3 regions of the Mesorhizobium sp. ArgA1 genome follow, and region 1 is predicted to be linked to each of the others. Evidence: riboswitches for the same ligand, from Rfam matches in the RefSeq annotation. Region 1 holds a riboswitch; each other region holds the start of a gene.
What was found. A riboswitch is a leader RNA that binds a small molecule or an ion and turns the genes downstream of it on or off. The one in region 1 is predicted to bind thiamine pyrophosphate.

Region 1 (10,621 bases):
CCAGGATGACCGTACCGGCAAAGCCGGCGACCAGTTCCTGCAGAAGCTCCAGCGTCTCCATGTCGAGATCGTTGGTCGGCTCATCAAGCACCAGAAGGTTGGCCGGCCGGGCCAGGACGCGGGCCAAAAGCAGCCGCGCCCGTTCGCCGCCGGAAAGCTCGCGCACCGGCGTGCGCGCCTGTTCCGGCTTGAACAGGAAATCCTTCATGTAGGAGACGACATGGCGTTGTTCGCCATTGATGACGAGGTTTTCGCCGCGCCCGTCGGTGAGATATTGCGCCAGCGTCTCGGCCGGGTCGACCGACTCGCGCTTTTGATCGAGCGTGGCGATTTCCAGATTGGTGCCAAGCCGCACCGAGCCGGCATCCGGCTTCAACTCACCGGTCAGCATCTTCAACAGCGTCGTCTTGCCGGCACCGTTCGGTCCGACCAGGCCGACCCGGTCGCCGCGCTGGATGCGGGTCGAAAAGCCTTTGACCACGGTGAGGTCGCCAAAACTCTTTTCGATGTTCTTGGCCTCGATCACCAGCTTGCCGGATTCCGCGGCGTCGCTCGCCACCATGGTGGCCGAGCCTTCTGCGCCGCGATGGCCGCGAAAACGCTGGCGCATGGTCTGGAGCTCGCCGAGGCGGCGCATGTTGCGCTTGCGCCGCGCCGTCACGCCGTAGCGCAGCCAGTGCTCCTCGCGCACGATCTGCCGACCGAGCTTGTGCTGCTCGCGCTCTTCCTCTTCCAGCACCTGGTCACGCCATTCCTCGAAATGGCCAAAGCCCTTGTCCAGACGGCGGGTCTGGCCACGGTCGAGCCAGACGGTGGCGCGCGAGACGCGTTCGAGGAAGCGACGGTCGTGCGAAATGACGATCAGCGCCGACGAGGTGCGGACAAGCTCCGCTTCCAGCCACTCGATGACAGACAGATCGAGATGGTTGGTCGGCTCATCAAGCAGCAGAATGTCGGGCTCCGGCGCCATGACGCGGGCAAGCGCGGCACGGCGGGCCTCGCCGCCGGAAAGATCGTTGGGATTTTCGGTGCCGGTGAGGCCGAGATGCTCCATCAGATAGGTGGCTCGGTAGGGATCGTCGGCGGGACCGAGCCCGGCCTCGACATAGGCACGGACATTGGCAAAGCCATCCATGTCGGGCATCTGCGGGAGATAACGCACGGTCGCCGAAGGCTGGCGGAACACCTCGCCGTCCTGCGGCTCGATCATCCCGGCGGCGATCTTCAAGAGCGTAGATTTGCCGGAGCCGTTGCGGCCGACGAGCGCGATCTTGTCGCCGGCGGACGCGGTGAGTTCGGCGCCGTCGAGCAGCGGCGTGCCGCCGAAGGTCAGTCTTATCCCGTCGAGGTTGAGAAGGGGCGGGGCCATGTCAGCTTTCAGGCAAGGGATAGGGATGGGCGAGCAGCAGCGCGCGGCCATGGCCAAGCGCGATTTCGAGGTTGCCTTTGACCTCATTGGAGATGGTCAGCGACGAGCCGAAGGCGACCTCGACATGGTCGAGCGGCCATTTGGCACCGGAAACGGTGAGGCCCGAGAGATCGGAAAAGCCAAGCACGGAAAACAGCGTGCCGTCGTCATAGTCGAAGCCGGCCTTGCCCGGCAAAAGGGGGACGCCTTCTTGCGCGCCACTGGTCAACAGCACTTTTGTGCCTGCCTCGGCCAGCCGCAGGCTGAGCGCAAGGTGCAGGTATGCATGGTCGGCGCGCTTGCCGCCGAAAGCGCCGGCCAGCACCAGGCTGGTGGCGCCGCGTTCCAATGCGGCGGCGATGGCCAGTTCGCCGTCGGTCTTGTCCTTTTCGGGCGGAAATACCTGCCGTGGCACTGCGGCGAGATCGGCCGGCAGGTCCGCCGGCACGGAATCGAAGTCGCCGACCCAAAGCTCCGGCATCAGGCCGAGCAGGCGGGCATGGCCGATGCCGGCGTCCGCGGCGATGATGCGCGTGCCTTCGACCTGGCGGTCGAGCCGCGGCGTGCGGATGAGATCGCCGCCAAGCAGGATGGTGAATGTGCTCATATCCGGTGGCCCTTACCAGCCCCGCCGGTGAAACGGAAGGCCGAGCCCTTCCGCCGCCAGATCAGGATGACGTTTGGTTGAATCGTCATCCTGATCCAGATCCTTTTTTGGAGCATGATCTTTTTTGAGAAAACCGGTTCCCACTCTTTGCGGTCGCTGACCTTCGGTTCGGGATCATGCTCGAGCAAACTTCCGCTTGCGTGGCACCTTGGCCGGGCCTATGTGTCGAAACGCTCTAACGGGGTGCCGGACGCGATCTTCGCGGACCGGCTGAGAGGCAGTCTCGCCAACCCGCTGAACCTGATCCGGTTTGTACCGGCGGAGGGATTAGACGCTTCGGACAGCCCGACGCCTCAATTCCTTTCAACACGAACGAAGGAGGCGCCGATGCGCATGTTCTTGTCCCGTCTTGTCCCAGCCCTGGGCCTTGCTGTTTCGCTTCTGGCTGCGCCAGCTTCCGCGCAGGAAAAACTCACCGTCTACACCTATGAGAGTTTCACCGCCGACTGGGGGCCGGGCCCTGCGGTCAAGAAGGAGTTCGAGGCCGAATGCGGCTGCACCCTCGACTTCGTCTCGGTCGCCGACGGCGTCGCGCTGCTCAACCGCGTCAAGCTCGAAGGCGCCTCGACCAAGGCCGATATCGTGCTCGGCCTCGACACCAACCTGACCGCCGAAGCCAAGGCCTCCGGGTTGTTTGTCCCGCATGGGCCAGTGGCCGAAAACAACGTGCCGGGCGGCTGGAGCGACGATACTTTCGTTCCCTACGACTATGGCTATTTCGCCGTCGTCTACGACACCGAAAAGCTGAAGAACCCGCCGAAGAGCCTGAAGGAATTGGTCGAGGGCGCCGCTGCCGACAAGATCGTCATCCAGGATCCGCGGACTTCGACGCCGGGCCTCGGCCTGCTGCTGTGGGTCAAATCGGTCTATGGCGACAAGGCGCCGGAGGCATGGGCGAAGCTCAAGCCGAAAGTGCTGACGGTGACGCCGGGCTGGAGCGAGGCCTACGGCCTGTTCACCAAGGGCGAGGCGCCGATGGTGCTGTCCTACACGACGTCGCCGGCCTACCACATGGTGGCCGAGAACACCGAGCGCTATCAGGCGGCGTCTTTCGAGGAAGGCGAGTATCTGCAGATCGAGGTCGCCGGCATCACCACCACGGGTGAGAAGAACCCGCTGGCGGCAAGGTTTCTCGCCTTTATGACCGGGCCGAAATTCCAGGATGTCATTCCGGAGACCAACTGGATGTTCCCGGCGGGGAAGACCGACAAGCCGCTCAACCCGGCGTTCGACAGGCTGGTCAAACCGACCAAGACTTTGCTGTTCAGCCCGGAAGAGGTCGCGGCCAACCGCAAGGCCTGGGTCGATGAATGGCTGGCGGTGATGAGCAAATAGGGCTTCGGGATGGCGCTTGAGCACCCCCCTCTGGCCTGCCGGCCATCTCCCCCGCAAGGGGGGAGATCAAGCGCTCAATCGCTTTCGCCAATCTCCAGCACTGCAAAGGCGGCGAGAGGAGCGAAGCTGCTAATCTCCCCCCTTGCGGGGGAGATGGCCGGGAGGCCAGAGGGGGGTGGGCGGGAACTCGGCTTTCGCGAAATGTTTCCGCCAGCCTACCGCAATGTTGGCTAGCGCGACATGCGAACGCAACACTCCGCCGACCCCCGCAACGCAGCCGGCATCGTCGCGCTTGCGGCAATCGCGTTGCTGATCGGCGGCGCCTTCGCCGGGCTCATCCGCGAAGGCGCACATGACCTCGCAGGCGCTGCGTCCGCCTTCGATCTCTATCTCTTGCGGGTCGTCCGCTTCACGCTCTGGCAGGCAGTCCTCTCGACGCTGCTTTCCGTCGCGCCGGCGCTGTTCGTCGCGCGCGCTCTATCGCGGCACCCGCGCTTCCTTGGCCGCGGCTTCATGCTGCAGCTGTTCACCGTGCCGCTGGCACTGCCGGCCATCGTCGCGGCGCTGGGCATACTGGCGCTCTATGGCCGAGCCGGCTGTTTCGCCGCGATCGCCGGCCAAAGCTGGCCCGATATCTATGGCCTGTCCGGCATCCTCGTCGCGCATGTCTTCTTCAATCTGCCGCTGGCAACGCGGCTGTTCCTCGAAGCTCTGGGCACGGTGCCTGCCGATCAATGGCGGCTGGCAAGCCAACTCGGCATGGGGGCGAGGCCAGCCTTTCGGCTGATCGAATGGCCGGTGCTGCGGTCGGCTCTGCCTGCTGTCGCCGGGCTTGTCTTCATGCTTTGCATCACCTCCTTCACCATCGTCCTCATCCTCGGCGGCGGGCCGGCGGCGACGACGCTGGAGGTCGCCATCTACCAGGCGCTGCGTTTCGACTTCGATCCGGCGCGGGCTGTGACGCTGACAGTGCTGCAGATTGCGCTGACCTTTGCCGTCGTGCTGGCACTGACGCGGCTTGGGGCCAATGTGACCGGCGACGCCAACCTGCCGGTGGCGCCACGCCGCTATCTCTCGGCCGGCCCGATCGAAACGGCGCTCAACACGGCGTTGATCGTGCTTGCCTTGCTGTTCGTCGCCGGGCCGATGGCGGCAACCGTGGCATCAGGCCTTGGCGCCGATCTCAGCCGGCTGGCCGGCGAGAGCGCGGTGCGCCAGGCGACGTTGACCAGCGCCGGTCTCGGCCTGCTGGCGGCATTGCTTTCGGTGGCGCTGTCGCTGTCGCTGATCATGGCGCGCCGGGCGCTGTCGCTAAGCCGTCGCTCCGGCGCGCGTTCGTTGCTCGAGCACGCGGCGGACACCGGCGCCGGTTTTGTCCTCGTCGTGCCGCCCATCGTCATCGGCGCCGGCTGGTTCCTCTTGCTGCGCACGTTCAGCGACGTCTTTGCCATCGCGCCCGTCATGGTCATCGTCGTCAATGCGGTGATGGCAATGCCTTTTGCCATCCGTGCGATGCGTCCGGCCTATGATGCAGCGAGTGAACGCCACGAAAAGCTGTGCGCACAGCTCGGCATTTCCGGCTGGAACCGGCTACGCTTGGTCGATTGGCCGTCGCTACGGCGGCCGCTGGCCACCGGCTTTGCCTTCGCCATGGCGCTGTCGCTCGGGGACCTTGGCGTCATCGCGCTGTTCGGCAGCGATTCGGTGCAGACCTTGCCCTATCTCCTGCTGGCGCGCATGGGCAGCTACCGCACGGCCGACGCCGCCGGACTGGCTTTGCTGCTCGGGTCGGTCTGCCTGGCTCTGGTGGTCGCCGCGGACTGGTTGGGACGAGGAGAAAGATCGTGACTTCCGCCATGGAAAAAGGCGCGGCCGTGCGGCTGGACCAGGTCGCGTTCAGCTATGGCGAGACGCCGTTCCTGTTCGATGTCGAATTCGCCGCGTCAAAGATCACCGCCATCATGGGGGCCAGCGGTTCGGGAAAGTCGACCCTGCTCAATCTGGTCGCCGGCTTCGAGACGCCGCAATCCGGCCGCGTGCTGATCGGCGGCGCCGATGTCGGCGCTTCCGCGCCGTCGGCACGGCCGGTGTCGATGGTGTTCCAGGAAAACAACCTTTTTGCCCATCTCTCTGTCGAGAAGAATGTCGGGCTCGGTCGCTCGCCGTCGCTTAATCTGACGCAAGCCGACCGCGCCGCAATCGCCGAGGCGCTTGAGCGTGTCGGCCTTGCCGGCAAGGAAAAGCGCCTGCCGCGCGAGCTCTCCGGCGGCGAACGGCAGCGCGTGGCGCTCGCCCGCGTGCTGGTGCGCGACCGGCCGGTGCTGCTGCTCGACGAGCCGTTCGCTTCGCTCGGACCCGCACTGCGCGACGACATGCTCGACCTGGTGGCCGGCCTCCATGCCGAGCGCGCGATGACCATGCTGTTCGTCACGCATCAGCCGGAAGACGCGCGCCGCATCGGGGGGGAGATGGTTTTTCTGGACAATGGCAGGGTTGCCGCAACGGGACTTGCCGCCGATTTTTTCGATGGCACTGGCCCTGAAGCGTTTCGACGCTATATCGGCGCGAGTTCGGGCGGTTCACGCGATGTTGCCCGGAAGCGGACATAATTTACGACCAAACCGGCTACAGGTGATGTGGCGCTTGCTTGCCATGGTCCGGTTGATGTGGCTAGGTCCGCCCAGTACTGGTCCGGCACGAGCCGTGATTTGCCCCCTACAGCGCCACATCCGTCTGGATGTGTAAAACGCTGTAGGTTTTTTGATTTGTGCAGGATGTGCCACCGAGAATTCGATTTTTCGCTGGCGCGGACCCTTGGGTCCAGGTCGTGCGCCGAGAGCTGAAGGGACGCCGTGCTGTCGACCGGCACTGACACTTTGAGACGCAGACCGCTGGTGCGCTTCCTCGCGCTGGCCGGCCTTGCTGTGGCGCTGGCCAGTTGCCAGATGTTCACGCCGCCCGAGGTGCAGGAATCCGGCTTTCAGCCTTCCGACAAGCCGATCACGGTCGACAATGTCGCCGCCAACAGCAAGCTCGCGGAGCTTGCGAAGGCGCAGCACCCGCGCATCCTCGCCACCTATGGCGGCGAATATTCCGATCCCAAGCTCGAGCGGATGGTGGCCAAGGTCGTCGGCAGCCTGACGGTGGTGTCGGCCAATCCGACCCAGACCTATCGCATCACCATCCTCAATTCGCCCAACGTCAACGCCTTCGCGTTGCCGGGCGGCTATCTCTACGTCACCCGCGGCCTGTTGGCGTTGGCCAATGATTCGGCCGAACTCGCCGCCGTGATCGCGCATGAGATGGGCCACGTCACCGCCAACCATGGCCTGCAGCGCCAGCAGCTCGAGGCCGAGGAAGGCCTGGCGACCAAGGTTGTTTCCGATGTGCTCGGCGACAGCCCGACCGCCAAGGCGGCATTGATCCGCGGCAAGTTGAGGCTGGCGCAGTTCTCGCGCAACCAGGAGCTGGAGGCCGACGCCATCGGCATCAAGTCGATCGGCGAGGCCGGCTACGATCCCTACGCCGCCGGCCGCTTCCTGCAGTCGATGTCGGCCTATACCGATTTCCGTTCGATATCGGGCGCCACCGATGCCAGCCTCGACTTCCTGGCGACGCACCCCAACACGCCGCAGCGTATCGATCTGGCGCAACGCCACGCCCGCCAGTTCGGTGCGCCCGGCGTCGGCACGCGCGACCGCGATTCCTTCCTGGCCGGCATCGACGGCCTGCTCTACGGCGACACGCCGGAAGAAGGCTATGTGCGCGGCCAGACCTTCCTGCATCCGGGCCTCGGCGTGTCGTTCACCGTGCCGGACGGTTTCATCATCGACAACACGGCGGCGGCAGTGACGGCAACGGGCCCCGGCGACATGGCGATCCGCTTCGACGGCGTATCGATCGACAAGAACCGCGCGCTGACCGACTATATCAGGAGTGGCTGGGTGGCCGGTCTTGACGAGACCAGCGTGCGCCAGGAGACGATCAACGGCAATGAGGCGGCGACCGCGCATGCCGGCGCCGATGGCTGGCAGTTCGACATTGCGGTGATCCGCGCCGGCGGCCAGGTCTACCGGCTTTTGACGGCGGCCCCCTCGGCCAGCACCACGCTCGATCCCGTGGCGCGCTCGGTCAGCGGTTCGTTCCGCATCCTGAGTGCGGCCGAGAAGGCGGTGCTGAAGCCGCTGCATATCCGTGTCGTCACGGTGCAGGCGGGGCAGACCATGGGCTCGCTCTCGGCGCAGATGGTCGGTGTCGACCGCAAGCTCGATCTGTTCAGGGTGCTCAATGCGATGTCGCCGGGCGCCTCCGTTTCGGCCGGGGACAAGGTCAAGATCGTTACGGACAAGTAGCAGCGCGGTTAGGTTCGATGGGGCCTGACCGTGCGATGTGCGGCTGCGGTCACCGCCACTCCTCAGAGGTTGCTGTCGGTGGCTGTATCGGTACTACTTTCGCCAACGGTGCCTTCGCTGGTGCTGCTGGTCGTGGTCTCACCACCACCAAAATTTGCAGAACCGCGCCCGGAACGATCACCGTTATTGCCGCTCCAGGCCGTCCGGCCGACGGGTTTGTCCGGGATTGCTGCGGCTGTCCGCTTGCCTGCCTTGGGGGTCTTCGGCCTTGGCGCAGGTATGGGAACGACCTTTATTTTCGTGATGATTTTCGGGGGCTGGACCTTACACGCCGGAACCGCCAAGGCGACCCGCTTCGGCGTGCTGAGAACACCCAGGGAATGCATCTCCTGCCGCTCGATTCCGGCTCTGAAGAAGGCGAGCGCCCGGTCCGGATCAGCTGGCACATCATTGCGGCCTTCCATGAAGATGGATGCAAGATCGTTCATGGCATCGATATGCCCCATCGCCGCCGATTTGAGCAGCAAGTCCAATCCCTTGGCGGCATCGCGCTGGACGCCGCGCCCATTGAACAGGGTGCGTCCCCACGCAGTCATGGCGTAGGGGTCACCCTTGTAGGATGCTTCCAAATAGAAGCGGTTGCCCTGTTCGGGATCCGCGGCCGTCCCTATTCCAGACGAGACGATGGAGCCGAGTGCGAAAACCGCGCGGACATATCCCCTGTCAGCGGCCTGCTGGATTGCCTGCCTGGCCTCATCGACCTTGCCCGAGGCCAGCAACGCCCGTCCGAGTTCGTAGCGGAAGCGGGCAATCTCCGGATACGCCTTCACCGCGGCCTGGCAGAGTTCAACCGCGCCGTCGCCAATCTCGTTCGCCAGCCGGCCCGGGACAACGCCTTGCAGGTCGAGAGGTTCGCCCGCCGCCCGATCGCAGGGATCGACCCTTGGCGACAGCTTCAGCGTCGCCTGCTTCGATGCGTTGTCGGCACGGATCTGAAAGCCTATCTCGACTGGCGTCGCGGAGCCGATCTGCGCCTCGTAGCGCAATTTGTCGACGTCGTCGGCGATCAGGCTCGATTGAGGCCACAGAATGCGGTCCGGCAGGGAAAGCGTCCCGGTTGCCGGATAGGTTGCAACCTTCAAGCTGATCGACGGATCCTTGGCCGGGAAATCCAGCTTGAGCGGAATTGGGCCGACGCCGACGGGAATTTCGATGTCGCGGTTTTCGATCGCTTCGGCGGCGTCGGCGATACGAATGCCGCGCTCAACCACCTGCTGCTTCTGCTCGGCCGCGAGTGAGGCCACGAGCTGCTTGCCCGCTGCGCCCGCGCCGTTTCTGATCCGCAACAGCAGAACGCCTTGGGATTCGCCGCCCCACTCGTTGTGCGTGGTGTAGGCCAGCGTATCCACCTGTTCCTGCCAACCCGTCAATTCGGGAGCGTCCATGCGCAGACGGGGCAGGTCCTTGCCCTCGATCCTTTCGCCCATGGCCAAGGGCTTGCCATCAAGCGTCAGCCGTCCGAGTGCCGGCAGGCTTTCGATGCTGACGCTGACAGCGCCCCCGTCGATGTCAACCGGTGCCGGCAGATCCAGCACCACTGGCCCGATGCCAGACGGCACGATTTTCTCCAGCACCGGCGGCAGCGCCGGGCGGTTGGCGCGGGGCATCAGAAAGACATCGTCGAGAAGAGAGGAATTTTCCCATGGAACCTGCTTGCCATCGGTTGCCTTGACCACGTCGCGGCGCACGGCGGCCATGACAGCCCGGATCTCCTGGTTCGGCGCCAGCGCACGACGAGAGAAGGCGGAGGAAAATGGGCTGAGATTGCCGCTCCCGTCATAGGCAAAGGCTCCCGGCTCGGTGGCAAAGGCGATCAGCGCGTTCTCAGACCCCTTCACCTGCGCCAATCCGCTACCGCTCGCGACGATCAACTGGTCGCGAAGCCAGTAGTTCTTGCGCGGAAAAGGATTGTTGCGGCAGGCGTCGAGGATGATCACCTGGATTTTCGATTTCGAGCGCAACTGCTGCAACATGTCATCGAGCTTGATTGCCTGAACTTCCACGTCGGCGGCATCCTTGAGCGTGGCGTCGACCGGGATGAGAAAGTTCTCGCCGCCGATCTGGAAGCCGTGGCCCGAATAATAGACCACGGCGAGATCAGCACCGTCGGCCGCCGCGAGATAGGTGCGGAAACGCTCCTCGAATTGAAGCTTGGTCAAATCCTTGGCGACGAAAACGTCGAAGCCGGCCGTCCGGAACGTGCTTGCGATGTCTCCGGCGTCCCTGTCCGGGTTCTTGAGCGCCGGAAGTTCCCGATATCCGGAATTGCCGATCACAAGAGCAACCCTTCGATCGGCGCTAGCCTCGAAAGTCGTCAGGGTCACAAGGATCAAAGCTGCAAGAAACACACAGAATCGCGACATGGAAAATCCTCATCCGCTATGATCTGGTAAACCCCAACAGACCCCCTTCAGCTCAGGAGGTCTGTTAAAGAATTCACAATCCGGGAATGAGGGGAAGGAAATCTGTGCGCTGATCTTATGTGCTGATTGGCAAATATCTTAATACTGCTGCCGACCAGGAACTTCAGGCGGCCTGCGTCTGAAACTCCGGGTTCTGCTTCACCAGCGCGACCTTCAGCTTTTCCATGGCGCGGGCCTCAATCTGGCGCACACGCTCCTTGGAAATGCCGAGCGTTTCGCCAAGCGCCTCCAGTGTCGCGCCGTCGTCGCTCAGCCGGCGTTCCTCGATGATCCTGAGTTCACGAGCATTGAGCGCGCCGAGCGCTGCCTTCAACCAGAGCAGGCGGCGTTCGAAATCGATGGTGTCGCTGGCGACTTCGTCCGGCAGCGGATCGTC
Region 2 (10,621 bases), on a different contig from region 1:
CGTACCGATTTCTACCACACGTCCGGTTGGAATCTGGAAATATTCGGTGGCGTCGGCCGCCGTGCGCGCCAGGCCGATGAACAGCTTGTCCTGCCACACCGGCATGCCGGAATTGGGTGATGCCTTGAGCGAGCGCCGCGACAGGAAGAATGACGTCGTCATGATGTCGAACTTCCAGCCCTGCTTGCGGCAAATCGCCAGCGCGCGCGGGATGTTGGGCTGCTCCATGTAGCCGAAGGTCAGCGTCACCCGCATGAACAACTCGTTGACCGTCTCCATCCTCACCCGGTCGCTGTCGGGGACCAGCGGCTGCGGTGCCGTGACAACCGACAGAATGACATTCTGCTCGTGCAGCACCTTGTAGTGCTTCAGGCTGTGCATCAGCGCCGTCGGCGCGCTTTGCGGATCGCTGGTCAGGAACACGGCGGTGCCGGACACCAGTTGCGGCTTTTTCTTCAAAAGATTGCCGGCGAGGAAATCGAGCGGGATCTCGTTGCGGCGGGTCTTGTCGAAGAGATAGCGGCTGCCGCGCACCCAGGTCCACATGCCCAGCACGATGGTGAAGGCCACGACCAGCGACGCCCAGCCGCCTTCGAACACCTTGACGATGTTGGAGGCGAAGAAGCCGATATCGATCAAGGCAAACAGCACGGTAAGCGGGATCGCCACCGACAGCTTCCACTTCCAGATACGGGTCATGACGACATAGAGCAGCACCGTCGTCACCAGCATGTTGCCGGTCACCGAGATGCCGTAGGCGGAAGCCAGCTTGCTCGATTCGCCGAAGCCGACCACCAGCATCATCACCACCAGGGCCAGCAAAAGGTTGACGCGCGGCATGTAGATCTGGCCGGACTGCTTTTCCGACGTGTGCAGGATTTCCAGCCGCGGCAGCATGTTGAGCTGCACCGCCTGGCGGGTCAGCGAAAAGGCCCCCGAAATGACCGCCTGGCTGGCAATGACGGTAGCCGCCGTCGCCAGCACCACCATGGGGATCAGCGCCCAACCTTCGTTCATTTCGAAGAATGGGTGGCCAACCACGCCGTTCTTCGCCAGCACGAAGGCGCCCTGGCCGGCATAATTCAACAGCAGGCAGGGGAAGACGATCGAAAGCCAGGCAAGCACGATCGGTTTGCGGCCGAAATGGCCGAGATCGGCATAGAGCGCTTCGGCGCCGGTGACGGCGAGGAAGATGGCGCCGATAGTAACGAAGGCGACGTCGGGCGAATGGATCAGAAAGGCAACGATGTAGTGTGGGCTCACCGCCCACAGGATTTCCGGATCGGCAATGATGTGCTTGAGGCCGGAAAGGCCGATGGCCAGGAACCAGATCGCGGTCACCGGGCCGAAGACCAGTCCCACGCCGCCGGTGCCGAAACGCTGAACTGCAAACACCATGGCCAGGATGACCAGAGTCAGCGGCACGACATAGGGCTGGAACGCGGGGGTGACGACATTCATGCCCTCGACCGCCGACAGCACCGAAATCGCCGGCGTAATGACGGCGTCACCGAAAAACAGCGAGGCACCGACGATGCCTACGCCCAGGATCAGCGCCGAGCGCTTGGGGAAACTGCCGCGCGCCAGCGCCATCAGCGACAGCACGCCCCCCTCGCCGCGGTTGTCGGCGCGCAGCACGAACATGATGTATTTTACCGTGACGGTAATGGTCAGCGACCATATGATCAGCGACATCACGCCGAAAATATCTGCAGGGTCAGCGATGTTGCCGCCAGACGAGGCATGCAGCGCTTCGCGGAACGCATAGATTGGGCTCGTCCCGATATCGCCATAGACCACACCGAGTGCGCCAAGCATCAACAAGTGAGTACTTTGTGCAGGAGCCGAGCCGAGATGTTCCGCTAGTTCCCCACCGTCACAATTGTTGGCAGATTCCACGACAGCCATTCGTATGCTCCCATGGGTGCTGCGCTCTAGAGCCAACGCAATTCTGCATTTGCGAGGCGCGCCCCTTGCAATGGGTAGCCTCGGCCGATTGGGCGTGCGACGCGAAGAGGGAGGATCTCGCTGCACTGCCGCTATCGGCCGAGGCGTCAGGTAATTGCTAGCAGAGACTGCCATCTTGAAGTCGACCGGCACGTCACCCGGTCGGTTTTCACATCAACAGACCATCAGCAATCTATAACGCCTAATTTTTACGCAATACCAAAGCACCTCTGGCTATTACACTCTAACAATCGAAATTCTATTATAATCTATACGAAATACCGAACTTCATGCAGTAATTTACCTCGATGAACTTGAGGATACGAATATCGACTGGCGATTGTTGGAAGTCAATATTTTCATGGTTTCAGATGTAGCATTTCGGAAGGCTTGTCATAGAACATGAGTGTCCAGATTTGCGTCATCTCGTGACGACAGAATCGCGCGCGGACGACCCGTCCGCATCCTGAACACGGGAGCGTTCCGCCTGCCTTTGACCTTCCACCGCGGCCTGAAGGCGCTTGACAAACGGGCACCGGCCCGGTCCAATCGAGGCATTCACCAGGGGAGTCCCGGCAAGGGGCTGAGATACTGCTGGCTTTGCGGCGCAGTGACCCGTAACCTGATCCAGTTCATACTGGCGTAGGGACGGTGCGAGCGCTTGCGGGAATTCATGCCCGAGGATTTGTTTCGGGCGGGTCAGCAAGGCGTCTTTTCATCCTTCCGGCACAGAGCTGGGTCTCCAATGCAACGAGCAAAGGAGCCTCAAATGAATGCCTTGACCCCCCACCGTATCGACCGGACCGCTGCCGGCGTCGCGCAAGATCCACAAATCCGGCGTCCTCCATTCACAGATCGGGGTGCCAATGCGGGAGATCGCGGTCCACCCGACTGCCGGTGAGCCGCCGGTGACGGTCTACGATCCGTCAGGCCCCTACACCGACCCCGCGATTGAAACTGACATCGAAAAGGGTCTTGCCCGCCTTCGGCAGGACTGGATCGCCGCTCGCGGCGATGTCGTGCCTATGACGGCCGCCATGTCAGGCCGGAGGACAACGGATTTGCGACAGGAGAGCGCCTGACGCGGGAATTTCCGATCCGAAGCCGTCCGCTGAGAGCCAAGGCCGGCAAGGCCGTCACCCAGCTCGCCTATGCGCGCGCCGGCATGATCACGCCCGAGATGGAGTTCGTCGCCATCCGCGAGAACCTCGGCCGCGAGGCCCTGCTCGGCAAGCTTGGGGGCGACGGCGAAGCCTTCGGCGCGGCAATCCCCGACTTCGTCACCCCGGAATTCGTGCGCGACGAGGTGGCGCGTGGACGGGCCATAATCCCTGCCAACATCAATCATCCCGAGAGCGAGCCGATGGTTATCGGTCGCAATTTCCTGGTCAAGATCAACGCCAATATCGGCAACTCGGCGGTCACCTCTTCGATGGCCGAAGAGGTCGAGAAGATGGTCTGGGCGATCCGCTGGGGTGCCGATACGGTGATGGACCTGTCGACCGGCCGCAACATCCGCAACATCCGCGAATGGATCGTGCGCAACGCACCGGTGCCGATTGGCACGGTGCCGCTTTACCATGCGCTGGAAAAGGTCGGCGGCATCGCCGAGGACCTCAACTGGGAGGTCTACCGCGACACGCTGATCGAACAGGCCGAACAGGGCGTAGACTATTTCACCATCCACGCCGGAGTGCGGTTGCACTACATCCCGCTGACCGTCGACCGGGTCACTGGCATCGTCTCGCGCGGCGGCTCGATCATGGCCAAATGGTGCCTGCACCATCACCGGGAGGGCTTCCTCTACGAGCATTTCGAGGAAATCTGCGACATCTGCCGCGCCTACGATGTGTCCTTTTCGCTGGGCGATGGCCTTCGCCCCGGCTCGATCGCCGACGCCAACGACGCGGCGCAATTCGCCGAACTCGAAACGCTCGGCGAACTAACGAAGGTCGCCTGGGCGAAGGATTGCCAGGTGATGATCGAGGGGCCCGGCCACGTTCCGATGCACAAGATCAAGCAGAACATGGACAAGCAGCTCGCCGTCTGCGGCGAAGCGCCGTTCTATACGCTTGGACCGCTGACGACGGACATCGCGCCTAGCTACGACCACATCACCTCCGGCATCGGCGCGGCGATGATCGGCTGGTTCGGTACCGCCATGCTCTGCTACGTCACGCCGAAGGAGCAGCTCGGCCTTCCCGATCGCAATGACGTCAAGACCGGCGTGATCACCTACAGAATAGCCGCGCACGCCGCCGACCTGGCGAAGGGTCATCCCGCGGCGAAAGTCAGGGACGATGCCCTCTCCCGCGCGCGCTTCGAGTTCCGCTGGGAGGACCAGTTCAACCTGTCGCTCGATCCGGAAACGGCCCGCTCGTTCCACGACGAGACCTTGCCCGAAGGAAGCGCACAAGCTGGCGCATTTCTGCTCGATGTGCGGCCCGAAACTCTGCTCGATGCGCATCTCCCACGACATCCGAGCCGAGGCGCAGAAGGACGGCATGGCGGCGATGGCGGCGAAATATCGCGAAGGCGGCGATCTCTACGTGCGGGCGGACGAGACCGGTGCACCACTCATGCCGGAGGCGCATGAGCCGTCATGAGGGTGCTGGTCAGGGGCCGGCGTCGTCGGCCTCACCGCCGCCTTCGAGCTCGCCATAGGCGGCGCGGCGGTGACCGTTGCGGAGAAAAGGCATGGCCTCGGCGGCAACGCGTCGTGGTTCGCCGGCGGCATGCTGGCGCCATGGTGCGAGCGTGAAAGCGCCGAGCAGCTGGTGCTGGATCTCGGGCGCGATGCCGCCGACTGGTGGGAGGCGGTGTTGGCCGGCCAGGTGACACGGGCCGGAACACTGGTTGTGGCAGCTCCGCGCGACGCGGGCGAGCTCGACCGCTTCGCTAGCCGCACGTCAGGCCATCGGGGTGTCGACGACGACGAAATCGCGCTGCTAGAGCCCGACCTCGCCGGCCGTTTTCGCCGTGGGCTTTTCTTCCCCGGCGAGGCGCATCTCGACCTATGGGCGTCGCCTTCCGGTTTGCCACGGACGCTCGGCAGCTTTCCGGATTCGAGCGCGAGATCGACTGCATGGGAATGGCGGCGGGCGATGAGAGGCAGCGCGGCATTCGCGGCGAAATGCTGATCCTGCGCACGCCCGATATCTCCCTGTCGCGCCCGATCCGGCTGCTGCATCCGCGCTTTCCGCTCTATGTGGTGCCGCGCAGCGATCGTCGTTTCATGGCCGGCGGGACGATGATGGAGAGCGACGACAGTGGTTCGGTCACGGTTCGTTCGCTGATGGAACTTCTCAGCGCTGCCTGCGCGCTCCATCCGACCTTCGGCGAGGCCGGTATCGTCGAGACCGGCGTCGGAGTTCGTCCGGCCTTTTCCGACAATCTGCCGCGTGTCGAAGCGCGTGGAAGGACCATCGCGCTCAATTGACTTTATCGCCATGGCTTTCTTCTTGCGGCGGCCATGGCGCGCCTGGCGGCCGAAATTTTCTCCAGTCACGGCAAACGCGTGGAGCTTACCCATGAAACTGACCGTCCACGGCGAAGCGCTTGAAAGTGACGCCACGACACTGGCGGCGCTGCTTGCTGGCCTCAACTATGAAGGCGATTGGCTGGCGACGGCCGTCAACAGCGATCTCGTGCATGCAGCCAACCGGGCAGAATTTCCGTTGAGCGAGGGCGACCGGATCGAGATCCTGTCACCGATGCAGGGAGGCTAGCACCATGCTCGACCTTTTTGGAACGACGCTTGTCTCACGCCTGCTTCTCGGCACCGTCCAATATCCTTCACCGGCGATCCTTGCCGATGCGGTCAAGGCGTCGGGGACCTCGGTGGTGACCGTCCCGCTGCGCCGTGAAATGGCCGGCGGCAAGGCCGGCTCGAAATTCTGGTCACTGATCCGCTCGCTCGGCGTGAGGGTCCTGCCCAACACCGCAGGCTGCCATTCAGTGAAGGAAGCCGTGACGACCGCGAGGATGGCGCGCGAGGTCTTCGGCACGCCCTGGATCAAGCTCGAAGTCATCGGCAACCACGACACGCTGCAGCCCGACGTCTTCGGCCTGGTCGAGGCCACGCGCATCCTTTGCGAGGACGGTTTCATCGTGTTCCCCTACACCACCGACGACCTTGTCGTCGCCGAGCGGCTGCTTGAGGCGGGCTGCTAGGTGCTGATGCCGTGGTGCGCGCCGATCGGTTCGGCGCTCGGGCCGATCAACATCATGGCGCTGCGCTCGATGCGCGGGTATTTCCCCGACGTGCCGTTGATCGTCGATGCGGGGCTCGGACGGCCGTCGCACGCGGCAACCGTCATGGAACTCGGCTTTGACGCCGTGTTCCTCAACACGGCGGTCGCCAAGGCGGCCGATCCGGTGAGCATGGCGCGCGCTTTCAGCAAGGCGGTCGATGCCGGCCGCGAAGCCTATGGTTCGGGACTGATCGAGCCGCGCGCCGCCGCCATGCCGTCGACGCCGACATTGGGCAGGGCGGTTTTTTCATGAAGCTCGATCCCTTCTACCTGGTCGTCAACAGCGTCGCCTGGATCGAGCGGCTGGTGCCGCTCGGCGTCAGGTTGGTGCAACTCCGCATCAAGCATATGGACGAGGACGGGCTGCGCGCGGAAATCCGCAAAGCGAAAGCCTTATGCGCCCGACACATTGCCAGCTCATCGTCAACGATCATTGGCGGCTGGCGATCGAAGAGGGCTGCGACTTCGTACATCTCGGCCAGGAGGGTCTCCAGACCGCCAACCTCCTCGAGATACAGGCGGCCGGCATCAGGCTCTCGGACTGAGCACCCATGATCATGCCGAACGGGAGACGGCCATGGCAGCCGGGCCCGACTATGTCGCGCTGGGTCCCGTCTATCCGACCATCCTAAGAAGATGAAATGGGCGCTGCAGGGGGCTCGAGAGGATCCGGGCGTGGAAGGGCTGGGTCGCGCCTATTCCGCTGATCGCCATCGGCGGCCTCAATCCCGAGCGGCTCGATGGCGTTTTCGAGGCCGGCGCCGTCAGCGCGGCGGTGGTGACGGACATAACGCTGAACCCGGATCCCGAGGCGCGCACCAAGGATTGGATCAAAAAGACGGAGCAATGGCGCTGAAGCAAGACCCGCATGTGCTTGTCGTTGGCGGATCGGATTCCAGCGGAGGTGCCGGGATTGCGCGCGACATCGAGACGATCTCTGCCATCGGCGTGCGCACCTGCCTTGCCATCACCGCGGTAACGGTGCAGACACACGACGCCGTCGGGGATATCCGTCCTATGCAGCCTGGCCTGGTGGCTGATCAAACGCGGGCGGCGTTGCAGGCCAACGAGGTGGCGGCCATCAACATCGGCATGCTCGCGACCGCGAAGATCATCGCTGCGGTCGTCACCGTGCTGCGCGAAAATCCGCGGATACCGGCAGTGCTCGATCCGGTGCGGGCCTCCTCGTCCGGCAGGCCGCTGCTGCAAGCGCGCGCTTTGGCGTCATGAAGCGGGAACTCATGCCGCTTTGCCATCTCGTCACGCCAAATCTCATCGAACTGGCGATCCTGACGGGATCGGAACTGGCAGCGGACGATGATGAGGCTCTGCGGCAGGGAAAAAGATTGCTTGCGGCCGGGCCGAAAGCGCTGTTGTTGAAGGGCGGCCACGCAACGGGACCACGATCGATAGATATTCTGTTGAGTTCGGATCAAGAACCCATTCGCTTCGATACACCGCGTCTTGCCGGGTGGATGCGCGGGACCGGGTGCATGCTGGCCAGCGCCATCGCCGCGCATTGGGCCGGTGCCAAGTCGCTCGAAGAGAGCGTGCTCGAAAGCAAGCGATTTGTGCTCAAGAGGCTTAATGAGAACTCTGCCGGATGATCCCACAAGCCATCCGAGCTGCATCGAAGCGATTGTGCTTAGCTCCCGGCGCTGCCCGATCCGAGATTTTATAGTGATTGGCAAACTGAGCGCCATTCCTCGACGTCACAGGTCCTTGGGCCATAAGGCGCAAAGAATTGCCGGGAGATGACGCATCGGTTTTCGATGGCGCGAGTGGTCGACAAGCCCGCCCGGCAGCAAAACCGGCCCGTGCTGAATCGTCTCAATGAGGTTTGTTTTCATACATCTCGTTGCCCCAGAACCGTGGGTGATCGTTGGGCGAGCTGGAGACATCCTCGACTTGCGGCAGCGACAGGTCTGCCTCAACTGGCAATTCACCGGCCATGGCGGCGGCGAGCTTCGCCTGATCGAGCTCCTTTTCCCACCGCGCCACGACAATCGTCGCGACCGCATTGCCGACGAGGTTGGTCAGCGCCCGGCACTCCGACATGAAGCGGTCGACGCCCAGGATCAGCGCCATGCCGGCAACCGGGACGGCGGGCACCACGGACAGCGTGGCGGCCAAAGTGATGAAGCCAGCGCCAGTGATGCCCGCGGCACCTTTGGAGCTGAGCATGGCGACGAGAAGCAAAAGGACCTGGTCGCCGAGAGTGAGAGGCGTGTCCGTCGCTTGTGCGATGAACAATGCGGCCAGCGTCATGTAGATGTTGGTGCCGTCGAGGTTGAAGGAATAGCCGGTCGGGATGACTAGGCCGACCACCGACCGCTTGCAGCCGGCGCGCTCCATCTTGACCATGAGGCCGGGCAGCGCCGCCTCTGACGAGGAGGTGCCGAGAACCAGCAGCAACTCTTCCTTGATGTAGCGAATCAGCGCCAGGATCGAGAAGCCGTTGTAGCGAGCGACCGCTCCGAGCACCCCCAGGACGAACAGCAGCGAGGTCGCGTAGAACGTGCCGACCAGCATGGCGAGATTGGCCATCGAGCCGATTCCGTATTTGCCGATGGTGAAGGCCATGGCGCCGAAAGCGCCGATCGGGGCTGCCTTCATCAATATGGCGACAAGGCGGAAAATCGGTGCGGTCAGCGCCTGCAGAAAATCGACGACCGCACGGCCGCGGTCGCCGACCAGCCCCAACGCAATGCCGAACAGCACCGAAAAGAACAGCACCTGCAATACATCGCCCTGGACGAAGGCGCCGGTGATCGTGTCGGGGATGATGTTCATCAGGAAGCCGACGATGGTGGTGTCATGCGCCTTTTCGGTAAAGGTCACCACTTTCGATGCGTCGAGTGAGGCCGGATTGATGTGCATGCCGGCGCCGGGCTGGACAACGTTCGAGACGATGAGGCCGATAACCAGCGCCAGCGTCGAGAACACTAGGAAATAGACCATCGCTTTACCGGCGACACGGCCGACTTTCTGCAGGTCAGATACGCCGGCAATGCCGGTCGCCACCGTCAGGAAGATCACCGGCGCGATGATCATCTTCACCAGTTTGATGAAGGCGTCGCCGAACGGCTTCATCGCGGCACCTGTCTCCGGATAGAAATGGCCCAGAAGCACGCCGGCGGCGATCGCCACCAGGACCTGCACATAGAGATGCCGATAGAAGGGAATCTTGCCGCGCGGCTTGGCGGCAGCGATCGTCGTCTGCATGATATCCTCCGTTGCGCCCCGATCGGGAGACCCGACCTCCCGGGACTAAGATTCAGCAGCTCGCGGCTGCTGAATCTTAGTTCGCATCAGGCGTGCCAGACGCAGCCTTTTGTCGATAAGCCCTTGATCTTTACCGCGTTATCATCAATTCACGCTGCTTGCCTCTGGGCAACAAGTGCGGCTGCCCGGACAAATTTGATTGGCCGTTGTGCGAAGTTATGCACAAATGAGCGATGCCGCAGCGCCGCAGCACCACAAGCCCAGGCAACATGCCCGCGCCTTCTCTCGTAGGCGCGGGTTTTTCGTATGCACCCCCTGGAAAAAGCAGATTTCCCAAATGATGAATCGACGGGACGCGGCGTAGACCTCAGCAAGGCGCCATGCACGACGAAGTGCTTCGCATCCGGGGTTTCGCTCTCCATCATCGAAGCGCGTCCAATTGCGGAGGAAGGCGCGTTGTGCAGGCGGTAAGCGGCCCGCCAGGGCCATCATAGACCGAGATTGAGAAGGTGCCATAGCTTGATTTGCTGAGGCAGTGAACCATGGCGGGGCGCCGAGCCGACAGCCATTTCAGGACCCGCCGGGATCGGGAGGCTCGGTTTGAATTCTCCTTCATCAGCGGCAGCACAATGGCGCAGGCGTGGAGCAGGCTGTCATGCTCACCAGACGAAGTGATATATGTCTCGTAACCATCGCGAGAGAGCCTGGTGCCCTTCGGCAGTCAGAAAGTCAGCAAATCGCGAATCAGCAGACGCCATCCGGGCCGGTCGGGTTCAGTGCGGTGCTCCGCCAGCCAGCAGATAGCGATAACCGTTCGTGGTCATCCATCAGCCTCGCGCGAGATGTGTTTCCCATGCTCGGAATGCCCGTTCCGGCTCCTTCGTGGGATCGATATGCAGAACGATTCTCGCCACGTCGCGTCAGTCGGCGTTCTCGGCCGCCACATCGAGAAGGCGGATATAAGTGAGCAGTCGCTCCTCGTCGTAGCCGGTCAGGATGGGGGCATCTGGAGCGACGTCGGCAACATCGGAATCGAGTAGCGGTTTGAGCACAGGAGAGCTGTCCCCTTCAACAAGCACTCTTCAGTCGGGTTCCTACTATAGAGAATAGGAACGATCATTCCTAGAACGTCAGTTCCTCTTCTGATTTCTAGTCGGCCATGGATCTCAAGGAGATCTTGGCCATCAATTTGCGTC
Region 3 (10,621 bases), on a different contig from region 1:
GACATCCCCGCTAGCGACATCCAAAGCGTGGAGTTGTTCCGGATGTTCGGAACGGGAAGCATGCTCAAGATCGTCCACGATGGCGGCACGCTGTTTGTCACCGTAATCCGCTTCATGATCGGCCAGTTCGCGACGGTCAATTTTTTCGCTACCGGCGCCTTGCAGCAGCGGTTGCTGGCATTGACCGATCCTGCACCCAAGGGACCGTGGACGCACAGCGGCTGAGATATCTGCTCGCGAAAACCGTTATCCTAAAAACTCATTGCTGAAATACGCTCCAAAATCGGGCTTCACTTTCAACGCCTTGCCGTCGGCGTCGAGCAGGATGCCGGCGGTGAAGAGGTAGTTTCCGATCGCCTCGATCTTGGCCTTGTCGATGGTGCCGATGACGCCGGCCTCGCTTCTGAGGAGGTGACCGTCGACCAGCATCTTCAGCGAGGCGTGGATCAGGACCGGGTCGGTCAGAGCATCCTTGTTGGAAGCGATCAGCAGATCGCCGGCTTCCTGCGGGTGGTCGACGGCAAACTGATAGCCGCGCCGCGTTGCCTCGACGAAGGCAGACGCCGCCTTAGGGTTTGCCTGGAGATAGGCATCGCTTGAGGCGATGACGGTGGTGTGCTCGTCGGGCACGCCGTAATCGGCGTAGCGGAAGCTGCGCTGCCTAATGCCTTTCAGCTCGGCGTCGACGCCTTCCCAGGTCGAGACCTCCAGCGTGAAATCGACAGAGCCGTTGGCCAGCGCCTCATAGGCCGAGGTGCCGAGCGTCACCGTCTCGAAACTGCCCTTGCCGCCATCGTGGCGGATGATGGTCGAGATCAGAGTGTTTTCCCAGGCGCTGCCGAAGCCGCCATAGGTCAGGCCGTCAAGATTCCTAGGGCTCTTGATCTCGCTGCGATCCGCGTTGAAGACCAGCCGACCGGTCTCCTGCTGCACCACGGCATAGACCGCCTTGAGATCGGCGCCGGCGGCGCGCTGGGTGAACAGGCCAACGCCGGCAATGCCGAAATCGGCGACGCGGCTGGCGACCAGCGTGCCGGCGCCGGTGTCGCCATAGGGCAGGATGTCAACGTCGAGCCCGGCCTCGTCGTAGAAACCCTTGTCGCGGGCCACGAACAGGCCGATGTGGTTGGTGTTGACGGTCCAGTCGAGCGCGACGGTGATTTTTTGCGCAGCCGCGTGAGCGCGCGAGGCCAGCGGCAGTCCGGCAGCCAGCGTCAAAAGCAGGGCTTGCCGGCGGGTGAAGTCGGTCATGATGATCTCCTTTGGAGGGTCTGCGGGAACGAGGCTCGGTCAGCCCCGGGATTGAGCAGCGTGTCGAGGATTTCGGCTTGGAGCACCGCTGCCTGGCGCGCGGCATCGCCGCCGGTGGCGCGCGGGCGCGGCAGCGGCACGGCGATCTCGCTGATGATGCGGGCCGGCCGCGCCGACAGCACATAGATGCGATCGGAGAGGTACACGGCTTCGTGCACATCATGGGTGATCAGCAGCGCCGTCCAGCGGTGGCGCCGCCACATGCCTTCCAGCCAGCGCTGCATGGCCGCGCGTGTCAGTGCATCCAGCGCGCCAAAGGGTTCGTCGAGCAGCAGCATGCCGCGCCGTTGCACCACGGTGCGCAATAGGGCGGCGCGCTGGCGCATACCTCCGGAGAGTTCCGCTGGCCAGGCGCGCTCGAAGCCGGCAAGGCCGAACTCGGCAAACAGCGGCGCGACCTGCTCGCGGGCGGCGCGGCGTGGCACGCCCTGCACTTCCAGCCCCAGCGTCACATTGTCGATGACGCGCCGCCACGGCATCAGCGCATCGCGCTGCGGCATGAAGGCGAACGGGCTGCCCTGCAATGGCGCGCCGTCGAAGCGCATTTCGCCCTCGCCTTTCAGCGCGCCGGTCAGCAGTTGGAACAGCGTCGACTTGCCGGCGCCGGAGGGGCCGAGGATGGAGACGAACTCGCCGGCCGCGACATGGAGCGAAATGCCGGCAAGCACCTCCAGTGCACCGAAGTTTTTTCTGACATCGCGGAGTTCGAGCCGCGTCATTGGCGGCTCTCTCCCGAAGGCTTGCGGTCGCGGCTGTCGTTCCCGGCATTTTCCCAGGGCATGGCGAGGCGCTGGATGAGCACCGCAAGGCCGAACAACGCAAGCGTGAGCGCCGCGCTGACGGCGACCGCGGCCAACACCAGATCGGGGCGAAAATTGTTCTTGGCGTTGAGCATGTAGATGCCCAGCCCCTTCGCCGCCCCCGCATATTCGGCGAAGATCGCGCCGACCACGGCATAGGTAATGGAGATGCGCAGCCCGGCGAAGAAATAGGGCAGCGCGGAAGGCAGCCGCGCCAGCCAGAAGATGCGCCAGCGCCCTGCCCCCATGGCGGCGAGCATCTGGGAAATCTCCTTGTTCGTCGCGGCGAACCCCTCGACCAGCGCCACCATCATCGGGAAGAAGGTGACGAGCGCGACCAGCAGGATCTTTGGCATCAGCCCGAAGCCGAACCACAGCACGATGAGCGGCGCGATCGCCACCAGCGGCAAGGTCTGGCTGACGATCAGCAGCGGGAAGAGCGCGCGGCGCAGCGGGGCCAAGAAATCGACCAGTGCCGACAGCACGAAGGCAGCCACCAGCGAGCAGGCAAAGCCGGCTGATGTGGCGCGGATGGTGGGAAGCGTGTTTTCGGCGAGTGCTGCGCGATTATCCCAGGCCTGCAGCAGCACGCGCGACGGCGCCGGCAGCATGGTGGGCGCCGCGCCGCCATAGCGTGCGTAGCACTCCCAGGCCGCGAGGAGCAGGGCGAAGGAAAGGGCGGCGGGTGCAGTTCTGGCGATGACCGAGGCCACAGCTGATCTGCCCCCTGGTGGGGGAGATTGGATGTCGCGTCCGCCTTCGCCAATCGCCGAAGCTTCCCCTTCGCCCTGCAGCTCAAGGTCAGATGTGAAGGCATCTCTTCCACGCAATGGGTTGGGCAAAACAGCCAGGGCAATTTCCCTCCACGGCACGCGAAAAAGCGCGGCTCAGACGGCGCTCGGGCTGTTCGCCGAAATCGTGATGTCGAGGGTGACATGGCCGGCGCCGGGGCCGAAGCGGCAGAAGGCCTCCGTGAGCGTTGCAAACACCGCGCCGGCATCGCCACGCAGTTTGGTGCAGAAGTTCTTTGAGCGATCAAAGACGCCGGACTGCTTCAGGAAATCGATGCAGCCATAGATCTCATCCATATGGTCGCCCGTGCCCATCACATAGAGCGAGAACTGCGCTGCCACCGGCTGGTCCGTCGATGGCGTCGCCTGGACGGCACGGATCGCGGCAACCTTGCGCTCGTCCAGCGGAATGGCGGGTCCGCCGGTCTGGTCGGAGCGGCAGATCGGATCGTCGGGCTCACCCGGGCAGCCGCGCGAAACCGCAGCCGAAAGCACGCAGTGCCTGCCGCTTTTGGCCGCCGCCACGAACAGGTCGCGCATGGCGGGGAACAGCACTTCGGGCGGCCCGACCAAAAGCGTCGAGATGTCGTCGGTCTCGATCCGCAGCCGGTCACGCCATGGATCGAGCGCGCCAAGCGCGCCCAGGATGACGCCGACGAAATCGTCGGTCATGGGATAAAGGGAAATCTGTGCGCCTGAAAACATCGCCCGCCTCGCTCCGCTGGTATTATCCAGATCAGCTTTAGGGTCCGAAGGCTTGCCGCCCGCATCTCAGCCCCGACCATACGGAGCACCCCTGTGGATGAGCGGGTTAAAGCACTGTTCGACGCATTGGGGAAGAGTCTTTTTTGAAACGTCACGGTGGGAGTGTTGGCCAGATTTCGCCTTCTCCCTTGTGGAAGAGGCAAGTCACGTCCCGCGCTGAACAGTTCAAATTGTACGAAGTCGGCTTGACGTTATTTCGTACATAAAGTACGATAATCCTTTCAACAATTCTTTTCAACAAGGGGGAATTCCGTGAGCACAGCGAACCATGCCGCCTTCGCCGACCTCTCCCGCCCGTTGTTGTCACTGCCACTGCTGCCGCCCTTGTCGCTCGACCAACGCGAACGCCTTGCCGGAGCTTGGCGAATGGCCAGCCAGGACATCGCCGACGATATCCGTTTCATCCGCCAGTATCTGAAGGTGATTGCCGAGAAGGAGGAGAGGCTGTCGACCGGCACGCTCGTTCACAGCCGCGCCTATGTCGAGGCCTGCGCCGGCTGGCTGCCGCAAACGGTGGCGCGCTATCTTCGGCACTTGCGCCAGATCACCGAATGCGAACTGGCCATGACAGCTGCCGGTATCCGCTTTGCTCTGTCGAGTTATGCCTGGGAGGCATGAGACGCGGTTTGCCCTGTCGCGAAAAAACAAATTGCGCTGCCGTTGCAGTCGCAATTCGTCAGGTTGAGAGTCTCGGGCTCAACGGCGAGCGCCAAGGATGGGCCCGCCGCGCGATTTCAGCCTTGCCCTGTTTCGACTTGACCTATTTCGACTTGGCCTTGCCGGACTTTGCAGCTGCCGGCTTTGCGGCCTTTGGCTTGGCGTCGGCCTTGGCGGGCTTCGCAGCAGCCTTCTTCGCCGCCTTCTTCGGCTTGGCGGCTGCGCCATCGATTTCAGCCGTGGCCTGTTCCCAGTGCTCCTGATGCGCACCTTCGGGCCGGCCGGCGTTTTCCCAAATCTCGTGCGCCCGCTGGCGAATACGGTCCTGTTTGTCGTCCGTCACTTAAGCCTCCGTGGTTGGGTCCGATCGGTTGGTCCAGATTCCACGAAAACATTAGCCGAAAATTCAGCCGGCGTCTTGAGGGACGAGACGTCTCAGTGCTGATCCGAAACCACGGCGACGCCCAGTAGCGCTGCCTTCTTGACAATCAGCCCGGCGAGGTCGGCATCCGAACGATCCGTTCCGGTGCGCTCGCGCAGGAGCGCGATTGCTTCCTTCATTGACAGCAGCGCGGTGCTGCGCTCGGCCAACAGCTTGTCACAACACGCCGCCACATTTGTCTCGACATGCGGCAACATGGCAATACTCCTTTCTTTTCGTCCTTCGGCCCTGCCGCCCTTTGGGAAGAACGACAGGGCCGGTATCACCGATAAATAGTCAGGTCGGTTGTCGAGCGTTACTCGACCACCTCGACAATTCTTCGCGTGCTGGGATCGACCAGCACGGTGTGGTTGTCGACGACGGCGTATCTGTACTGAACGTCAGGAACCTCCTGCAACTCGACAGTGTCGGGCAAGGCGGAGCCGACATTCAATTCGACGCCGAGCAGATTGATCGACGCAAGCGGATGTTTCTTTACGTATTGGCGCACGACCGTGCGCTGTTCGGGGGTGATGATCACCTGCTGCTGTGCCGGCTGTGTTACGATGACCTCATCGGCGGCGGCAACGCCGAGGCCGGCGATCATGGCGAGCCCGGCGACAGCGGGAATAAGGACGGTTTTCATCTTCGTCTCCTGTCGTTGTGTGCGAGCTCCGCCGTGTCCCCGCACGAGGCGAAAACAGCACAAATCGAGATGGCGGGCTCCTGGAGGCAAACGCCGCCAGTACGGTCTTGTTCCGCAAGCGGCTACTACTTCCGGTCATGTCAGCTGGAACCGCATCGGCATGATTGGCATTGAAGACGATCCCTCAGGAGACCTTCAATATGGACGATTTGCGGCTCCAAATTCCCGTGGCGATTGCGGTGGGCGCCGGCTTCAAACGCAACATCGCGACGTTGGCCGAGATGCATAATTTTCTTAAGGAATGGCCGCAGGCCAGACGCGGCAAAATCTACGACACGGCATTGAGGGCTTGCGAAAAGGCCAGGGCCGGACACTTGACCAAGGACCAGGCGCGGCGGGCTTTCACAGCCTTTGCCGAAACGGCCGGCATTGCCTGGACCGGCATTGATCCGGTGACTGCGCTACGCTTGGCCAAGGCTGGAACCGGCCGGCTTCGGCACACAAGGGCCTCAGCCGAGATCATTGCTTCGGCGGCTGCACAGGCACCTCGCCGGGCTTGATCACCGGCGTCTTGCCCTGATCCGGCGGCGGCTGCGTCATGCCCTGATCCCCGCTGGGCGGCGGCTGCAGCACGCCGCCGCAAGAACCAAGATCGGTAGTCGAATTGCCATTGCCGTCATCGCCGGGAGGCGGCTGCTGGCCGCCATCCTGGGGCTGTGCCTGGCAAGGCACGGGAGGAGCTCCCTCGCCGTTGTCTTGCGCGGCGGCAGGGCCGGCAAGGGCCAGCAGAGCGCACGGCAAGAAAACAAGAATCTTCATTGTCCGTCTCCGTCCGGAATCGTCTTCGTTTTGGCAAATGCAGCCCAGCGGCAATTGGTTCCCCCCAGTGGTTCCAGGGCATTCCCCAAGCAAGGTGGACCGGTTTCGGGAACCTGCTTGCCAGCGGCGAGTTCCACTTCTCGATGCAGAGGACCGACCCAGGGAGAAAAATTATGGACCCGCGTAGAAAGCGAAGCGACGAAGTGGAAGCGCCGACACCGCGCCAGCAGGACTGGGATGCGCTGCGTGGCGCAAGGATCCTGCCCGACGGAGCAGATGAGGAAAGCCTGCCGGACACCACCGGTGTCGAGAAGGAAGGCGACCTGCCGGAGGAAGACGACGACAACCCCTATCAGGACAGTGACGATGCCTTGCCCGACGATGCCGAGGAAGCCGCCATCGGTCGCGACCCGGCGCGGCGCGGTGGTCCTTTCGACGAGGTGTAGGCCCGAAGCTGTCTGCACCGGACTTTCGTGGTGTTTTACCGGAACCCTTCGCCTGTTCGCTGGTTAGGAAATTGTCCGAACCCAGAGGAGATCGATCATGGATCACACCAATCACGCACGACTTGCCAGCACGGAACTGACGCCCGACATACTCGAAGGCGCGACCATCTATGGTCCTGACGATAAGAAGATCGGCTCTGTCGATCATCTGCATGGCAGTCAGGTTGTCATCGACGTCGGCGGCTTTCTTGGCATCGGCGCCAAGCCGGTGGCTGTCGCCGCCAGTCAGCTTGACTTCATGCGCGACGAGGATGGCGACGTCCACGCCGTCACCAGCTGGACCAAGGACCAGCTCAAGGCGATGCCGGAGCATCGCGACTGATATTTTTCGAAGGGTCGGGCTGCGGCCAGGCCCTTCCTTCGTCACGCCAGTGCGCCCTGGCGGTTTGGCTTCAGCGGCGCCCTGGGGATCAGGGAGAGACCGATGATCAGAAAACTCAAATCAGGAAAATATCGCCTCTATTCGCGCAAGGTCGATGAAAAGACCGGACGGCGACGCAACCTTGGCACGTTCGACAGCCGCGAGGCGGCCGAGAAACACGAACGCGAAGTCCAGTATTTCAAGCGCCATTGAGATCGCTCACCCGACCTCTTCAAGCGCGCAAGCAATCGCCCGGCGCTGAGCGCGCGCGCACGCTTCGGCCGGCCGGCAACCGCCGGCGCTTGAAAGCCGACGGCGGGGCAATCGGGCCTTCAGTTCGCGGAATCGCCGAGTGCTTCGGTGACGAAGGACGCCGCAATCAGATCGTCGGCGTCGAGGCGTAGGGACCCTTCGCTGCCCCCCATAATGGCTGCGACCTTCTGGAATGTCTCCATCTCGTATTCGGTAATCCTGGCATTTCGCATCCTGGCTTTCAGATCGGCGACGCGTCTGCCCAGCGAGGCGGACGCCCCGATTTCTCTTTTCGACATGGTGCCGTGCTCCTCCCCAACCCTGTTTTGCCCCTTGCCCGCTTAGCTGTACCCAGTGCTGCCTATTTATAAGGCAGCACGAATACAGTCGCGGCAACGCGCGGTACCAGGGAAGGTTCCAGCGCCAAATGGTCACTAAATAATACGGGAGGGCCGGTAGCCGACGCGACCGCGCGCGCTGCAACCGCTGGCTGCAGCCATCAGGCCAACCGACCCCGTCGCTATTCGCGACGCGGGTCAGACTTCAATCGCCTTGCGCGGACAGTCAGCGAGAAACCGACGGCACGGCTGCGGCCGAACGTGCCGTTTCGGGTGAGAACACCACAAAAGCAAAGACCAGAACAGCGGCGGCGACGATGAGCGAGCCGCCGGCAACGACAGGCTCAAGCGCCGGGTTTCCCTGCAGCATCACGTAGAGGGCCGGCAGCATGATCACCACGCCAACCGTATAGAGCCAGTAGTGGATCATGGCGACGCGGCGTGCCGCCTTTTGCGGATTGAGCGCGTAGTAGCCGCCGAAGATGGCGCTCGTCACCCAACCCAGCAGGTTGATATGCGCATGCGCCGGGAAGGCGCTGTGATCGCCTGAGATCGCCATCTGCAGGCCAGCCGCAATTCCCAATATCAGGAACACGATGGCGGTTTTAAAGAAAAGTTCCGAAACCCTAGGCATGTCGTTTCTCCCCTATGCCGTCTACCCCAACATTGCGAAGACTACACTCGGGAGTGAAGATTTTCCATGCCGTACTTGGGGTTAGCACCGCTTTTCCCTTGATATTGGCAGTTCCCTCGTGCCGGCAAAAAAACCGCCGGGGCGAACCCCGGCGGCATATAGATTGGGCCGTTTCAGCCGCGATCGGCTTTACGGCGTTGGCGCAGGTGCCAGCTTGGCCGCCATCTGGTCGATCTTCTCGGCAAGCACGCCGTTGGCCCAGTCGGTGACCTCGGCGTCGACCGGCTTGTTGGCCATATCGGCGAGTGCGTCATCGAGCGATGGGATGTCGGTGACAGCTGTGTCCGCCGCCGTCTGCGCCGCGGCAGCTGCTGTCTCAGCATCCGTGACCGCAGCTTCCAGATCCGCGATCGTCGCGTCCTGTGCCGCCTGCTCCTCGGGCGTTGGAGGCGTAATCGCGTTCGCCGCGTCGAACACCGCCTGCTGGGCCGTCACCGCGTCCTCGGCCTCCGTCACCGCCGCATTTGCTTCCTCAAGCGCAGCGGCGGCGAGCTTGGCGTTCGCGGACGCCGTCACATAAGCCTGAACGCCGGCGAACTTCTTGCTCTTGGAGTTCATATAGGCGTTGATGTTGCGTTGCAGCGAGTTCAGCCGGCCAAGCTTGGCATGGATGTTCTTTTCCTTGGGCGTCGCGGCCACCTCGACGTCATCGACGTCAGCCACGTCATCGGTCGAGGCCTTCTTTCCAGCATGAGTCGATGCCGACTTGCCATGCGAAGCGCTGTCGCCGGATTTGCCGCTATTGCCGTTGCCGCCCCCATTGCCGTTGCCGCCGCCGTTACCGCCACCATGGCCGTGGCCACCGCCGTTACCGCCACCGTTGCCACCGGCACCAGCCAGGGCCGGAGAGGCCAGGAGCGCAAACGCGGCAAGCGCCGCCAAAAGAGTTTTTCGGGATGTCATGATACCTCCTCGGGGGATAGCCGCCACCGCTGACTCGCTATAGCAGCGCCATATGAGAATTTGCTAATTCGATGGAGTAAACTTTAGATAAATGTGGTTGCGATACGCGACAATCGGCTTTGCAAAAAGGTTGGGCAAATCTTGTAACCAATTGATATATAAATATAAATATGAACACCCTTGGGCGAACCGGCCCTTTGCGCGACTGACGCCCTATACTGATCAGACCTTAGGCCTAAATGCTGGGATACTTAGGTCGCAACCAGTGGAACCCATGACCGTCGTCGCATAACTTATCGAGCAGTATCGAACACAGATTTGACATCACCTGCCGGCCATCAACTTAATGATAAAGCTTCCAGAACGCAGCCTTCGGCGCATCGGTGATGGTCAATTGTCGCCCGGGACGGACGGCCTTTTTTCAAGCGCTTGCGGCATTGAGCCTATGGCATCAGCAGGATATCGGCGCCCGGCTGTTCGTCGAACAGCACCGCACAGCCGCGTCCCAGCGCTACCGCCGACAGCGCGTTGGCGACTGCCTCGTCCGGCGACACAAAATCACCCGTCAGCACCCGCAACTCTTCCACCGCCTTGGCCATAGACACGCAGTGCCCGGCAACGCGATCGCTCGTACAAGCGTCAATGACGCTGACGAGGTCGCTCATCTCGAACTGGCCCATACCGGCCTCCACGAAACAATGTCCCATCGAGACAATCAACGCCGTGGCGAGAGACAATGTTCCCTGCATCCGGCGGCAAGGCAAATCGACGGCCGGATCTCCTGCGAAGGTTAAACGCCACGCTTGACAGCGGACCCTGTTTGTTCTCTATTTGTTCTGAAAAGCCACCCCTCGCAACAGACGCGGCTAATGCTGCAACGCCTAAAGGAACGGCCGGGATGGAACCGACCATCCTGCATGCGGATCTCGATGCCTTCTATGCCTCGGTCGAGCAGCTGCTCGACCCGTCGCTCAGGGGCAAGCCGATTGCCGTCGGTGGCGGGGTCGTGCTGGCCGCTTCCTACGAAGCCAGGGTTTTCGGCGTGCGCGGCGGGATGCCGGGACGACGCGCGCGGGAGCTCTGCCCGCAGTTGATCTTTGTTGGCGGAAATTTCGGCGAGTACCAGAGGATGGGCGATGCCGCGATAAAAGTGCTCGACGATTTTACGCCGCTGGTCGAGCGCATCTCCATCGACGAGGCCTTTGCCGATGTCGCCGGCTGCACGCATCTGTTCGGGGCGCCGGCCGAGATCGCCGCCACGGTGCGTCGGCGTGTGCGGGCCGAGCTCGGCCTGCCGATCTCGATCGGCGTGGCGCGCACCAAGCACCTGGCCAAGATCGCCTCGCAAGTGGCGAAA

Region 2: it holds a riboswitch for thiamine pyrophosphate, as region 1 does, so the genes downstream of both, thiC (phosphomethylpyrimidine synthase ThiC) here and thiB (thiamine ABC transporter substrate binding subunit) in region 1, are expected to answer to the same signal.
Region 3: it holds a riboswitch for thiamine pyrophosphate, as region 1 does, so the genes downstream of both, ACWGTI_RS19560 (YkoF family thiamine/hydroxymethylpyrimidine-binding protein) here and thiB (thiamine ABC transporter substrate binding subunit) in region 1, are expected to answer to the same signal.

Annotation. Positions count from the first base shown of each region.
Region 1 covers NZ_JBSKBQ010000001.1:1,439,355-1,449,975, reverse strand. Annotated here, with positions in the region: gene ACWGTI_RS07130 (ABC-F family ATP-binding cassette domain-containing protein) at 1-1,369, opposite strand, end outside; gene ACWGTI_RS07125 (thiamine diphosphokinase) at 1,371-2,015, opposite strand; TPP riboswitch at 2,245-2,359, shown strand; gene thiB (thiamine ABC transporter substrate binding subunit) at 2,403-3,410, shown strand; gene thiP (thiamine/thiamine pyrophosphate ABC transporter permease) at 3,651-5,258, shown strand; gene thiQ (thiamine ABC transporter ATP-binding protein) at 5,267-6,019, shown strand; gene ACWGTI_RS07105 (M48 family metalloprotease) at 6,356-7,762, shown strand; gene ACWGTI_RS07100 (caspase family protein) at 7,825-10,185, opposite strand; gene ACWGTI_RS07095 (RNA polymerase factor sigma-32) at 10,349-10,621, opposite strand, start outside.
Region 2 covers NZ_JBSKBQ010000027.1:19,716-30,336, reverse strand. Annotated here, with positions in the region: gene ACWGTI_RS29825 (potassium transporter Kup) at 1-1,944, opposite strand, end outside; TPP riboswitch at 2,501-2,614, shown strand; partial or broken gene thiC (phosphomethylpyrimidine synthase ThiC) at 2,717-4,553, shown strand; partial or broken gene ACWGTI_RS29815 (FAD-dependent oxidoreductase) at 4,550-5,509, shown strand; gene thiS (sulfur carrier protein ThiS) at 5,478-5,675, shown strand; partial or broken gene ACWGTI_RS29805 (thiazole synthase) at 5,680-6,453, shown strand; gene ACWGTI_RS29800 (thiamine phosphate synthase) at 6,596-6,745, shown strand; partial or broken gene ACWGTI_RS29795 (thiamine phosphate synthase) at 6,778-7,056, shown strand; partial or broken gene ACWGTI_RS29790 (hydroxymethylpyrimidine/phosphomethylpyrimidine kinase) at 7,047-7,807, shown strand; partial or broken gene ACWGTI_RS29785 (dicarboxylate/amino acid:cation symporter) at 8,103-9,425, opposite strand; partial or broken gene ACWGTI_RS29780 (DUF2285 domain-containing protein) at 10,253-10,477, opposite strand; partial or broken gene ACWGTI_RS29775 (helix-turn-helix domain-containing protein) at 10,585-10,621, shown strand, end outside.
Region 3 covers NZ_JBSKBQ010000009.1:2,403-13,023, reverse strand. Annotated here, with positions in the region: gene ACWGTI_RS19580 (hypothetical protein) at 1-225, shown strand, start outside; gene ACWGTI_RS19575 (ABC transporter substrate-binding protein) at 247-1,251, opposite strand; gene ACWGTI_RS19570 (ABC transporter ATP-binding protein) at 1,248-2,030, opposite strand; gene ACWGTI_RS19565 (ABC transporter permease) at 2,027-2,824, opposite strand; gene ACWGTI_RS19560 (YkoF family thiamine/hydroxymethylpyrimidine-binding protein) at 2,999-3,607, opposite strand; TPP riboswitch at 3,598-3,710, opposite strand; gene ACWGTI_RS19555 (hypothetical protein) at 3,920-4,285, shown strand; gene ACWGTI_RS19550 (DUF2934 domain-containing protein) at 4,428-4,667, opposite strand; gene ACWGTI_RS19545 (hypothetical protein) at 4,760-4,963, opposite strand; gene ACWGTI_RS19540 (DUF1236 domain-containing protein) at 5,062-5,391, opposite strand; gene ACWGTI_RS19535 (DUF982 domain-containing protein) at 5,592-5,951, shown strand; gene ACWGTI_RS19530 (hypothetical protein) at 5,911-6,210, opposite strand; gene ACWGTI_RS19525 (hypothetical protein) at 6,384-6,656, shown strand; gene ACWGTI_RS19520 (PRC-barrel domain containing protein) at 6,754-7,038, shown strand; gene ACWGTI_RS19515 (hypothetical protein) at 7,141-7,290, shown strand; gene ACWGTI_RS19510 (hypothetical protein) at 7,410-7,628, opposite strand; gene ACWGTI_RS19505 (hypothetical protein) at 7,894-8,301, opposite strand; gene ACWGTI_RS19500 (hypothetical protein) at 8,491-9,264, opposite strand; gene ACWGTI_RS19495 (hypothetical protein) at 9,708-9,944, opposite strand; gene dinB (DNA polymerase IV) at 10,163-10,621, shown strand, end outside.